Parafrankia irregularis: one gene and its partner. Each later gene encodes a partner of the first gene's protein in a complex. Links are inferred from orthologs where the notes say so. Each region holds a gene or a part of one and is shown on either strand. Other genes may lie near its edges.

Region 1 (4,920 bases):
ACGAGCCGGTCACCGGCCGTCCCGGGACCGGCATCGGCGCCGGCCAGGTGCGGGCCGCGGCCACCCCTCCGGCGGAGGTCGTCCGGCCCTACCCGGCCGCGGTGGCGGGCGTTCCGGAGTCGTACGGGAGCGACGCCTCGGGAGTGTTCCGCCTCACCTACCGCACCTCCTCGGCGATGCGCGGCGCCTTCCCGGCCGGCACGGCGACCGCGATCGTCGTGCCGGGGTGGAGCTACTCGTCGGGCTACCAGGTCCGGGTGACAGGTGGCCAGGTCACCTCGGCGCCCGGCGCGGGCGTTCTGTGCGTCGTCGCCTCGGCCGGCGCGGCCGAGGTCAGCGTGGAGGTCGCACCGGCGACTGGTGCCGCGCCCGTCGCGCCGGCCCGGGCGGGTGCGGTGAACTGCTCGTCGGGCGCGGCGCACCTGGCGCAGGCCGGGCAGGGGCCGCAGGCGGCCGACGACGCTGCGGCCGGCGAGGCCGCAGCCGGCGGCGGCGGTCGCGCTGGCGCCGCCACTGGCGGTGGCGACGATGCCGACTCCCCGCTGTTGCTGCTGGTCCTTCCGCTGCTCGGCGCGGCGCTGACCGCGGCCGTGCTCGGGCCGCTCTTCCTGCGCCTTCGGCGCCGCTGACCGGACGGTCCGCGCGGGTGCCCCCGGCCGGCGGGGATGCCCGCGGCGGCGCCCCTCGACCCGCGGGGCACACTGGACGAGTGGGCGGCCGATTCTTCTACGACACCGAGTTCATCGAACGCGACGATTCCGGCCATCACTGGCTTGATCTGGTGAGCATCGGAATCGTCAGCGAGGACGGCGAGCGTGAGTTCTACGCCGTCTCCACCGAGTTCGATCCGGCCCACGCCGTCCCCTGGGTGCGGCGCAACGTCCTCGACCGGCTGCCGCCGCCGGCGAGCCCCAGCTGGATGTCGCGGGAGCGGATCCGGGACGAGGTGGTCCGCTTCCTGACCGCGGACGGTGCCCCGGAGCTGTGGGCCTGGTACGCCGCCTACGATCATGTGGTCCTCTGCCAGCTCTTCGGGAAGATGCCGGCCCTGCCGCGGCGGCTGCCGCGGTTCACCCATGACCTGCGGCAGCTGTGGGAGGACGTCGGCAGCCCGACGCTCCCGCCGCCGCCCCCCGACGCGCACGACGCGCTCGCGGACGCGCGGCACAACCTCGCCCGCTGGCAGGTCCTCAGCGCGTTGCGCCAGCGGATCGTCGCCGACGCGCCGTCCGGGTAGCCGCCCAGGGCTCCGCCCCGCTCCACCAGGCCCGCTCCACCAGGCCCCGCTCTCCCGCGGACGTCCCTTGGCGCACTCGGGTGTGTCTTCGTGCGCTCGGGCCGTCCCCGCGCTCGCCTCGACGTCCGTGTTCGCCTCGACCTGCCTGCCGCCGGACGTCCAATATTACTGAGAGTGTTTGACATGCCACGCCGAGTTTCTGAATGGCGTCGAGGTTGGGCGGTTGCGGGCTAGGCTGCCGCCGGAAGTGGGAGGGATCGGGGGCGACTCGGGAAGAGAGGGCCCTGGCTGTGAGGATCGGTGTGCTGACCGGCGGTGGCGACTGCCCCGGACTGAACGCGGTCATCCGCGGCGTCGTCCGCAAGGGAGTCGGCCTTTACGGCCACAGCTTCGTCGGATTCCGGGACGGGTGGCGCGGCCCGCTGGAGAACGACACCATGCCCCTGGACATCGCCGCCGTGCGCGGAATCCTGCCCCGCGGCGGCACCATCCTGGGCTCCAGCCGGACGAATCCGTTCGCCTCGGCGGACGGTCCGGCCCGCGTCCGGGAGACGATGCGGCGCACGGGCGTCGACGCCCTGATCGCCATCGGCGGTGAGGACACCCTGGGTGCCGCGGCGCGTCTGCATGCGGAGGGCGTCCCGGTGATCGGGGTACCGAAGACGATCGACAACGACCTGTCCGCCACCGACTACACGTTCGGTTTCGACACCGCGGTGAACATCGCCACGGAGGCGATCGACCGGCTGCACACGACGGCCGAGAGCCACCACCGTGTCCTCGTGGTGGAGGTCATGGGCCGGCACGCCGGCTGGATCGCGCTGCACAGCGGCATGGCCGCGGGGGCGAACGTCATCCTGATCCCGGAGCGGCCGTTCGACATCGACAAGGTCTGCGCCTTCGTCGAACAGCGGTTCGCCACCAGCTACGCGCCGATCATCGTGGTGGCGGAGGGCGCTACTCCGATCGCCGGGACCATGATGGCGAAGGAGGGTGAGCTGGACGCCTTCGGCCATGTGCGCCTGCAGGGGATCTCCGCGCTGCTGGAGACCGAGATCAGAGGGCGGACGGGTCGCGAGACCCGGGCGACGGTCCTCGGCCATGTCCAGCGGGGCGGGACGCCGACCGCCTTCGACCGCTGGCTGGCGACCCGGTTCGGGCTGCACGCCGTCGACGCCGCGCACGACGGCGACTTCGGCGTGATGGTCGCCCTGCACGGGACCAGGGTGGAGCGGGTGCCGCTCGCGGAGGCCACCGGCGAGCTCAAGACCGTGCCTGAGTACCTGTACGAGGAGGCCGAGGTCTTCTTCGGCTGACAGCGCACCAGCGCACCAGCGCCCCGGCGTCAGTACCGCGCCGAATCACCCGATCCACCCAGACCACCCGAACCGTCCGGACCGCCGGCCTGGCAGGCGGTCCGGACGGTTCGGCTGTCTGACGGGCGACGGTCCGGCGGGCGACGGACGAAAGCACGGGAGTTCTCGCCGACAGACCCGTACCCTGGTGACTCGTGAGCAATGACCTGGACATCTGGCGGACCCTTCCGGCCAGGCAGCAGCCCTCCTGGCCCGACCAGGGCGAGCTTGCGGCGGCGTTCGCCGAGCTGTCAGGGCTGCCTCCGCTGGTCACGGCGCCTGAGGTGCGTTCGCTGACCGACCGGCTCGCGATGGTCGCCCGCGGCGAGGCCTTCCTGCTCCAGGGCGGGGACTGCGCGGAGACGTTCGCCGCCAACACGGCCAACAAGATCCGTGACAAGGTCAAGACCCTGCTGCAGATGGCGGTGGCGCTGACCTACGGCGCGAGCACCCCGGTGGTGAAGGTCGCGCGTATCGCCGGACAGTACGCCAAGCCGCGTTCGGCGGACATCGAGTCGTCGACCGGGCTGCCCTCCTACCGGGGCGACGCGGTGAACGACATCGCGGCGACGCCGGAGGCCCGCCGCCCGGACCCGAAGCGGATGGTCGCCGCCTACCACCAGAGTGCCGCCGCGCTGAACCTGGTCCGGGCCTTCGCGACCGGCGGCTTCGCGGATCTGTCCAAGGTGCACGAGTGGAACAAGGCCTTCGTCCGTGACTCGGCCGCCGGCCGCCGGTACGAGCTGATGGCTGTCGACATCGAGCGTGCGCTGGCGTTCATGGCGGCCTGCGGGATCGACCTCGAGCGGACCGCGGCGCTGACCGGCGTGGAGATCTTCACCAGCCACGAGGGCCTCCTCATGGAGTACGAGCGCGCGCTGACCCGTACGGAGGAGTCGACCGGCGAGGTCTACGACCTGTCGGCGCACATGATCTGGATCGGCGAGCGCACCCGTGACCTCGACGGCGCGCACGTCGACTTCCTGTCCCGGGTCGGCAACCCGATCGGCTGCAAGGTCGGCCCCACCGCCTCGCCGGACGACGTCCTGGCCCTCACCGAGCGGCTCAACCCGGAGCACATCCCCGGGCGGCTCACGCTGATCGCGCGGATGGGCGCCAAGCGCGTCCGCGACGTGCTGCCCCCGATCATCGACAAGGTGAACGCCGCCGGGCATCCCGTGGTGTGGTCCTGCGACCCGATGCACGGCAACACCCAGGACGTCAGCGGCGTCAAGACCCGGCACTTCGACGACGTCCTGGACGAGGTCTTCGGGTTCTTCGAGGTGCACCGGGGCCTGGGCACCCACCCGGGTGGGCTGCACATCGAGCTGACCGGGGAGAACGTGACCGAGTGCCTCGGCGGTGCCGAGCAGATCGGTGAGGCTGATCTCGGTGGCCGCTACGAGACCGCCTGTGACCCGCGGCTGAACACCGGGCAGGCACTTGAGCTGGCCTTCCTGGTGGCGGAGATGCTCCAGCAGACCCGCGCCGATCGGGACGCCCGCCACCACCGCTGAGCGGCGCCGGCCCGCGCAGCGGTGCCGGCCGACGACGACCCCTGCCGACGACTATTCGGCGGGGGTCGCCTGCGTCTGGCCCGGTGCGTCGGCGGATGAGGTCGTAGCTCCGAGCACGGTGGTCCCCGACTCCGTGGCGGGCACCGGTTCCGTGGCGGGCGCCGGTTCCGCGCTGCCTGCCACGATGTCGCCCGCCATGTTGCCGCCCGCCCGGGCCGCGGCGCCGTCGGACGCGACGGACTGCGGCGAGGCCGCCTGCGCGGTGCCGTCGGCGGCAGCCGCCGTGGAGCCCGCGTCAGGGTCGGAGCTGACGCCGAACCCGACGCCGACGTAGGACACCAGGTCCCTGGAGGCGTCGAGGAGGCCGGCGGTCTCCAGCGCTCCCGCCCAGGCCGTCGCGTCGAGGCCGGCGGAAGCCTGCGGGGTGGCGGTGGCGCTCTGCGGCGTCACCGGGTCGGTGCTCGGCTGCGCCGCCGGCTCCGATACGGACGACGCTTCTGCTCCTGCGGCACCGGCACCGGCACCGGCGTCAGCACCGGCGTCGGCGCGGGTACGGGCGTCGGCACCGGCGTCAGCGGCTGAGCTTGACGGCGGTGCCGGCAGCGGCAGGCTGGGAGCGATGCCGCTGGCCGCGGCGTCGATCGCCGGCGCTTCCGGGGAGGTCTGTGCCGGCTGGGTGGCGGCCTGCGACTGGGGCGGCCCGACCGTGCTCGCCCGCGGGGGGCGGGGAGCTGGCCCGGGGTTCGCCGTCGCTGTTCCCGCCGAGCTGTTCCCGTCGCCCGCGGTGGCGGTGCCCGGCCCGAGGGCGGAT
Region 2 (4,874 bases), on another replicon or contig:
GAGACGACCACCGGTGGCAAGGCGTTGAAGTTCTACGCCTCCGTCCGGCTGGATGTCCGTCGCATCGAGACCCTGAAGGACGGGCAGGAAGCCGTCGGTAACCGAACCAGGGTGAAGGTCGTCAAGAACAAGATGGCGCCACCTTTCCGAACGGCCGAGTTCGACATCGTCTACGGCGGCGGCATCAGCCGTGAGGGCTCCCTCATCGACATGGGTGTCGAGCACGGCATCATTCGCAAGTCCGGTGCCTGGTACACCTACGACGGCGACCAGCTCGGCCAGGGGAAGGAAAATGCGCGTTCATTCCTGCGCGACAATCCTGATCTGGCGAACGAGATCGAGAAGCGGATCAAGGAGAAGCTCGGTATAACGCCGGCGCTGGACGCTGACGCGGATGCGCCCGCTCCGGTTCCGGTCGACCTCTGACCCGGGGTGCCGTGTTCCCGCCCGAGCTGTCGTCAGCTGTGCAGGATGTGGTGAAGGGGGAGAGCGGGCCGGCGGCAGCGGATCGCTCGTCGGTCACGTCGGGTGCCTCTGCGGCGTCGGCCCGCGCGGGCCGGGCCGACCCGTTGGCAGCCGCGCGGGAGATCTGCCTGCACCAGCTCGCGGCCCGGCCGCGCAGCCGGGCAGAGCTCGCGGCGGTGCTGAGTCGCCGGGGCGTCGAGGAGGAGATCGCCGGGCTGGTTCTCGATCGTCTGGCCGAGGTTGGTCTGGTGGACGATGAGGCCTTCGCGGCCGCGTTCGTCTCGTCGGCCCGGGCTGGGCGGGGATTGGGCCGTCGCGCGCTCGCCGTCGAGCTGCGACGGCGCGGGGTGCAGCCCGAGGTGTCGGAGGAAGCCCTGGCGGCGGTCGGCACCGAGGACGAGGAGGCGACCGCACGTTCCCTCGTCTCCCGGCGTCTTCGTGTCATGGAGGGCCTGCCGGCATCAGTGCAGGCCCGCCGGCTGGCCGCCCTGCTCACCCGAAAGGGCTATCCGCTCGACCTCGTCCGGCGAGTCGTCGAGGAGGCGGTCGAGGCGGTCGTCGAAGAGGAGGCCGAAGAAGCGGACAGCGACGTCGACAGCCTGGACCGGGGCGTGCAGCGCCGGCCGCGGAGCCGCTGGCAAAGCTGAATGGGTGGCTCCCTCCCGGCTGTCCGGGTGCGGTGGATCGGCGATGTTTTTCTTGACCGAATGAAAGTTACAGACCTACCCTTTCACAAAGGTGCAAGGGTAGCCGCGCGTATGCGGTTCCAGATAGCTGGCCAACTTCACATCAGGGCGGTGTTCCTTCGACCGTCGGTGGTCCTGCGCTGTCGGCAGGCTCGGCTTTCGGTGCCGATGTGCCCTCCGGTGGCCTGATTTAGGGCACCGGTCGATACGTGCCGCCTGCTCGCTGGCTGGTCCTGGTCCCGTGCACCTCACGCCTGTCATCACAGGCGTGAACAGAAGCGGGAGGAGCAACCGTGGGTGTCGCACTCATAGCGCTTCTCGTCCTGCTTCTTCTCGCAGTGGTCGGTCTGACCGTCGTTCTGTTGCACCTGGTGCGGGCTGGAACGCTCGGCGTAGGCGGCGGTGTCGCTCCCGGTAAGCAGGGTGACCCGGACGGCGCTTCCACCGCTTCCACCACTGACTCCACCCCTGCGGCCAACGCCCCTGTCACAGATGACACCGCCGGCGCGCCTGTCATCGCGGATACCGCTGTCACCACGGATGCTGACACCGCTGTCGCTGCTGACGGCGTGGCCCGGCCCACGCCGGACGTTCCCGCTCGTCTGGACGGTTCGCCTTCGCCCGATGCGCGGGCGGACGCCCAGGCCCAGGCGGAGTCGGTCGACCCACAGGCGCCTGAAGCCGGCGAGGAACGGGCCGCGATTGTGGGGGCTGCCCAGGCAGAGGCACCTCAGGTGGAGCCGGCTCAGGCGGAGACGGCACTGGTGGAGGTAGCCCGAAACGATCTGGCCACCCTGTCCGCGAAGCTGGTCGACCTGCGGCGGCAGGCCCGCGACGCCGAGGACGACGCCGACCGCATCCGGCGGCGCGCCGAGCAGGACGTCGCCGAGCAGATCGCGCGAGTCGATCGTGACGTCGCGCAGATCCGTCGGCATGCCGAGGAGGCAGCGGAGGCGATCCGGGTGCGGGCCGCGGAGGATGCCGAGCTGCGTGCCTCGAAGGCCCGGACGGAGGCGCTCGAGGCGATCCGGGTGCAGCGCGAACAGCTGCGCGCCGAGCTGGAGGAGGACCTGCGCTCCCAACGGGCGGAGCTGCGTGGCTGGGACAGCAGGGTGGCACAGCGCGAGCAGCGGCTGGCGGACCAGGCCACCGCCGTCGAGGACCGGGCTCGGCGGCTGGAGACCCGGGAGGAGGAGCTCGCCGCCCGGGAGGTGGAGCTGGGTGGCCGTGGTGCCGAGCTGACCGGCCTGGAGACCCGCCTGCGTCAGGAGCTCGAACGCGCCGCCGGCCTGACCTCCGCCGAGGCCCGCACCGAACTGGTCAAGGTGGTTGAGGACCAGGCGCGCCTCGACGCCGCGGTTCGGGTACGGGAGATCGAGGCCCGGGCGGAGGAGGAGGCGGAGGATCGCGCCCGTCGGATCGTGACCCTCGCCATCCAGCGGGTGGCCTCCGAGCAGACCGCCGAGTCGGTCGTGTCGGTGCTGCACCTGCCGAGTGACGAGATGAAGGGCCGCATCATCGGGCGGGAGGGGCGCAACATCCGGGCGTTCGAATCCGTCACCGGCGTCAATGTGCTTATCGACGACACGCCCGAGGCGGTGCTGCTGAGCTGTTTCGATCCGGTGCGCCGGGAGACGGCGCGCATCACCCTGGCGGCGCTGGTGTCGGACGGGCGTATCCATCCGCACCGCATCGAGGAGGAATACGCCCGCGCCGAGCGGGAGGTGATGGCGAAATGCGTCCGGGCCGGGGAGGACGCACTGATCGATGTCGGTATCGCAGAGATGCATCCGGAACTGATCACCCTGCTCGGGCGCCTGCGGTATCGGACCAGCTACGGGCAGAACGTCCTGGCGCATCTCGTCGAATGCGCGCATCTCGCGGGAATCATGGCCGCCGAGCTGCGGCTGCCACCGGCCATCGCGAAGCGCGGCACGCTACTGCACGACCTCGGCAAGGCACTGACGCATGAGGTGGAAGGCTCACACGCGCTGGTCGGCGCGGAGATCGCCCGGCGTTACGGTGAGCACGAGGACGTCGTGCACGCGATCGAGGCGCATCACAACGAGGTCGAGCCGCGTTCCATCGGCGCGGTGCTGACCCAGGCGGCGGACCAGATCTCCGGGGGGCGTCCCGGGGCGCGCCGCGACAGCCTGGAGTCCTACGTCAGGCGGCTGGAGCGGATCGAGCAGATCGCCGGGGAACGGCCCGGCGTCGAGAAGGTCTTCGCCATGCAGGCCGGCCGCGAGGTGCGGGTCATGGTTGTCCCGGAGGTCGTCGACGACGATGCCGCGCACCTGCTCGCCCGCGACGTCGCCAAGCAGATCGAGTCCGAGCTGACCTACCCGGGCCAGATCCGGGTCACCGTTGTCCGCGAGACCCGCGCCATCGGCCTGGCCCGCTGACCCCAGGTCGCCGACGCGCGCTCAGGCGGCCACGTCGACGCCCGTGCCGGCGCCCGCGCCGGTGGCCGCTGCACCGGTCGAGCCGCCCGCGCGGACGGACTGGCGACGCTCCAGCCAGCGTGCCGTCAGGGACAGGCTGCCGTTCACGATGATGTAGATGACGGCCAGCGTCGTGTAGATGGGCAGTGCGTACCGCCCGCCGAGGTACTCCACCGCGGTACGCCCCTGCCGCAGCAGCTCGGTGTAGCCGATGACGAAACCGAGCGAGGTGTCCTTGAGCAGGGTCACCAGCTGGCTCACCAGCGTCGGCGACATCCGGCGGACCGCCTGCGGAAACTGGATCAGGGCGAAGATCTGCGTGCCGCGCATCCCGAGCGCCGCCGCGGCCTCCGTCTGGCCCCGGTCGATGGACAGGACGCCGGCGCGGAAGATCTCGCTGAGCACCGCGCCGTTGTAGGCCGTGAGGCCGAGGACCAGCGCCCAGAAGGCCGAGAGGTTCACGCCGAGCGCGGGCAGGCCCAGAAAGGCGAAGAAGATCAGCATGAGCAGCGGCAGGCCGCGCAGCGTCTCGACGAGCACGGCGGCCGGCCTGTGGATCTCCGGGCGGGGCGACAGCCGGGCGAAGGCGAGTGCCACTCCCAGCGCGACGGCGAACACCATGCCGGTCGCCGCGGCGCGCAGCGTGTCGAGCAGCCCTTCCCACAGCAGGGTGCGCAGGTCGGGCTCATCGATGAGGACCCGCCAGACGTCGGCGTCGAGCCGCCCGTTGTCCGCCAGCCGGCGCACGGCGAGCACGGCGAGTGCCGCCAGCATCGCGACGGCCAGCACGCTCGCGACGAGGATGCGCCGCCGGGCACGCGGACCTGGCGGGTCCGCCAGTTGGAGGCTCACCGTGGCTCCCCTCTCAGCCGGCGCTCGGCAACACCGACCGCGCCCGCCAGCGACAGCGTCAGCACCAGATAGCAGACGATCCCGGCGAGCAGGATGGCGATGACGTCACCGGGGTTGGCCGTCGCCAGCCCCTGGCTGACGCCGGTCAGCTCCTGCACGCTGAAGGCCGCCGCGATGGACGAGTTGCGGATGAGCGCGCTGCCCACGCTGCCCAGAGGCTGGATGACGTTACGGAAGGCCTGCGGCAGGATCACCAGCCGCAGGCTCTGCGAGAAGGTCAGGCCGAGGGCACGTGCGGCCTCGGCCTGACCGACTTCCACGCCGTTCACACCGGCCCGAACCGCTTCACAGACGAAGGCCGTGTGGTAGATCGTCAGCGCCATCACCGCGAAGGCGAAGAAGCTGAAGACGATGTCGACCTGCGGAA

What was found.
Region 2: AWX74_RS34435 (region 1) and rny share a complex: the UniProt entries of both Bacillus subtilis proteins name them as parts of the possible RNA degradosome complex. The link is inferred for Parafrankia irregularis from one-to-one orthologs.

The regions. Positions count from the first base shown.
Region 1 is NZ_FAOZ01000039.1:56,750-61,669, reverse strand. The notes cover bases 547-3,540. They hold AWX74_RS34435 (6-phosphofructokinase), read left to right. Parts: upstream 547-1,527; coding sequence 1,528-2,553; downstream 2,554-3,540. Other genes in these bases: AWX74_RS34430 (class II 3-deoxy-7-phosphoheptulonate synthase), read left to right, coding at 2,748-3,540; AWX74_RS34440 (polyadenylate-specific 3'-exoribonuclease AS), read left to right, coding at 710-1,237; AWX74_RS34445 (hypothetical protein), read left to right, coding at 547-629. Also shown: more of AWX74_RS34445, read left to right, coding at 1-546; more of AWX74_RS34430, read left to right, coding at 3,541-4,109; AWX74_RS34425 (DUF5667 domain-containing protein), read right to left, coding at 4,161-4,920. UniProt on the Bacillus subtilis protein: Catalyzes the phosphorylation of D-fructose 6-phosphate to fructose 1,6-bisphosphate by ATP, the first committing step of glycolysis.
Region 2 is NZ_FAOZ01000005.1:333,728-338,601, reverse strand. What follows is about bases 1,053-4,000. They hold rny (ribonuclease Y), read left to right. Parts: upstream 1,053-1,444; coding sequence 1,445-3,556; downstream 3,557-4,000. Other genes in these bases: AWX74_RS10505 (amino acid ABC transporter permease), read right to left, coding at 3,578-4,000; recX (recombination regulator RecX), read left to right, coding at 1,053-1,112. In the rest of the region: recombinase RecA, read left to right, coding at 1-426; more of recX, read left to right, coding at 477-1,052; more of AWX74_RS10505, read right to left, coding at 4,001-4,447; AWX74_RS10500 (amino acid ABC transporter permease), read right to left, coding at 4,444-4,874. UniProt on the Bacillus subtilis protein: Endoribonuclease that initiates mRNA decay. Initiates the decay of all SAM-dependent riboswitches, such as yitJ riboswitch. Involved in processing of the gapA operon mRNA, it cleaves between cggR and gapA.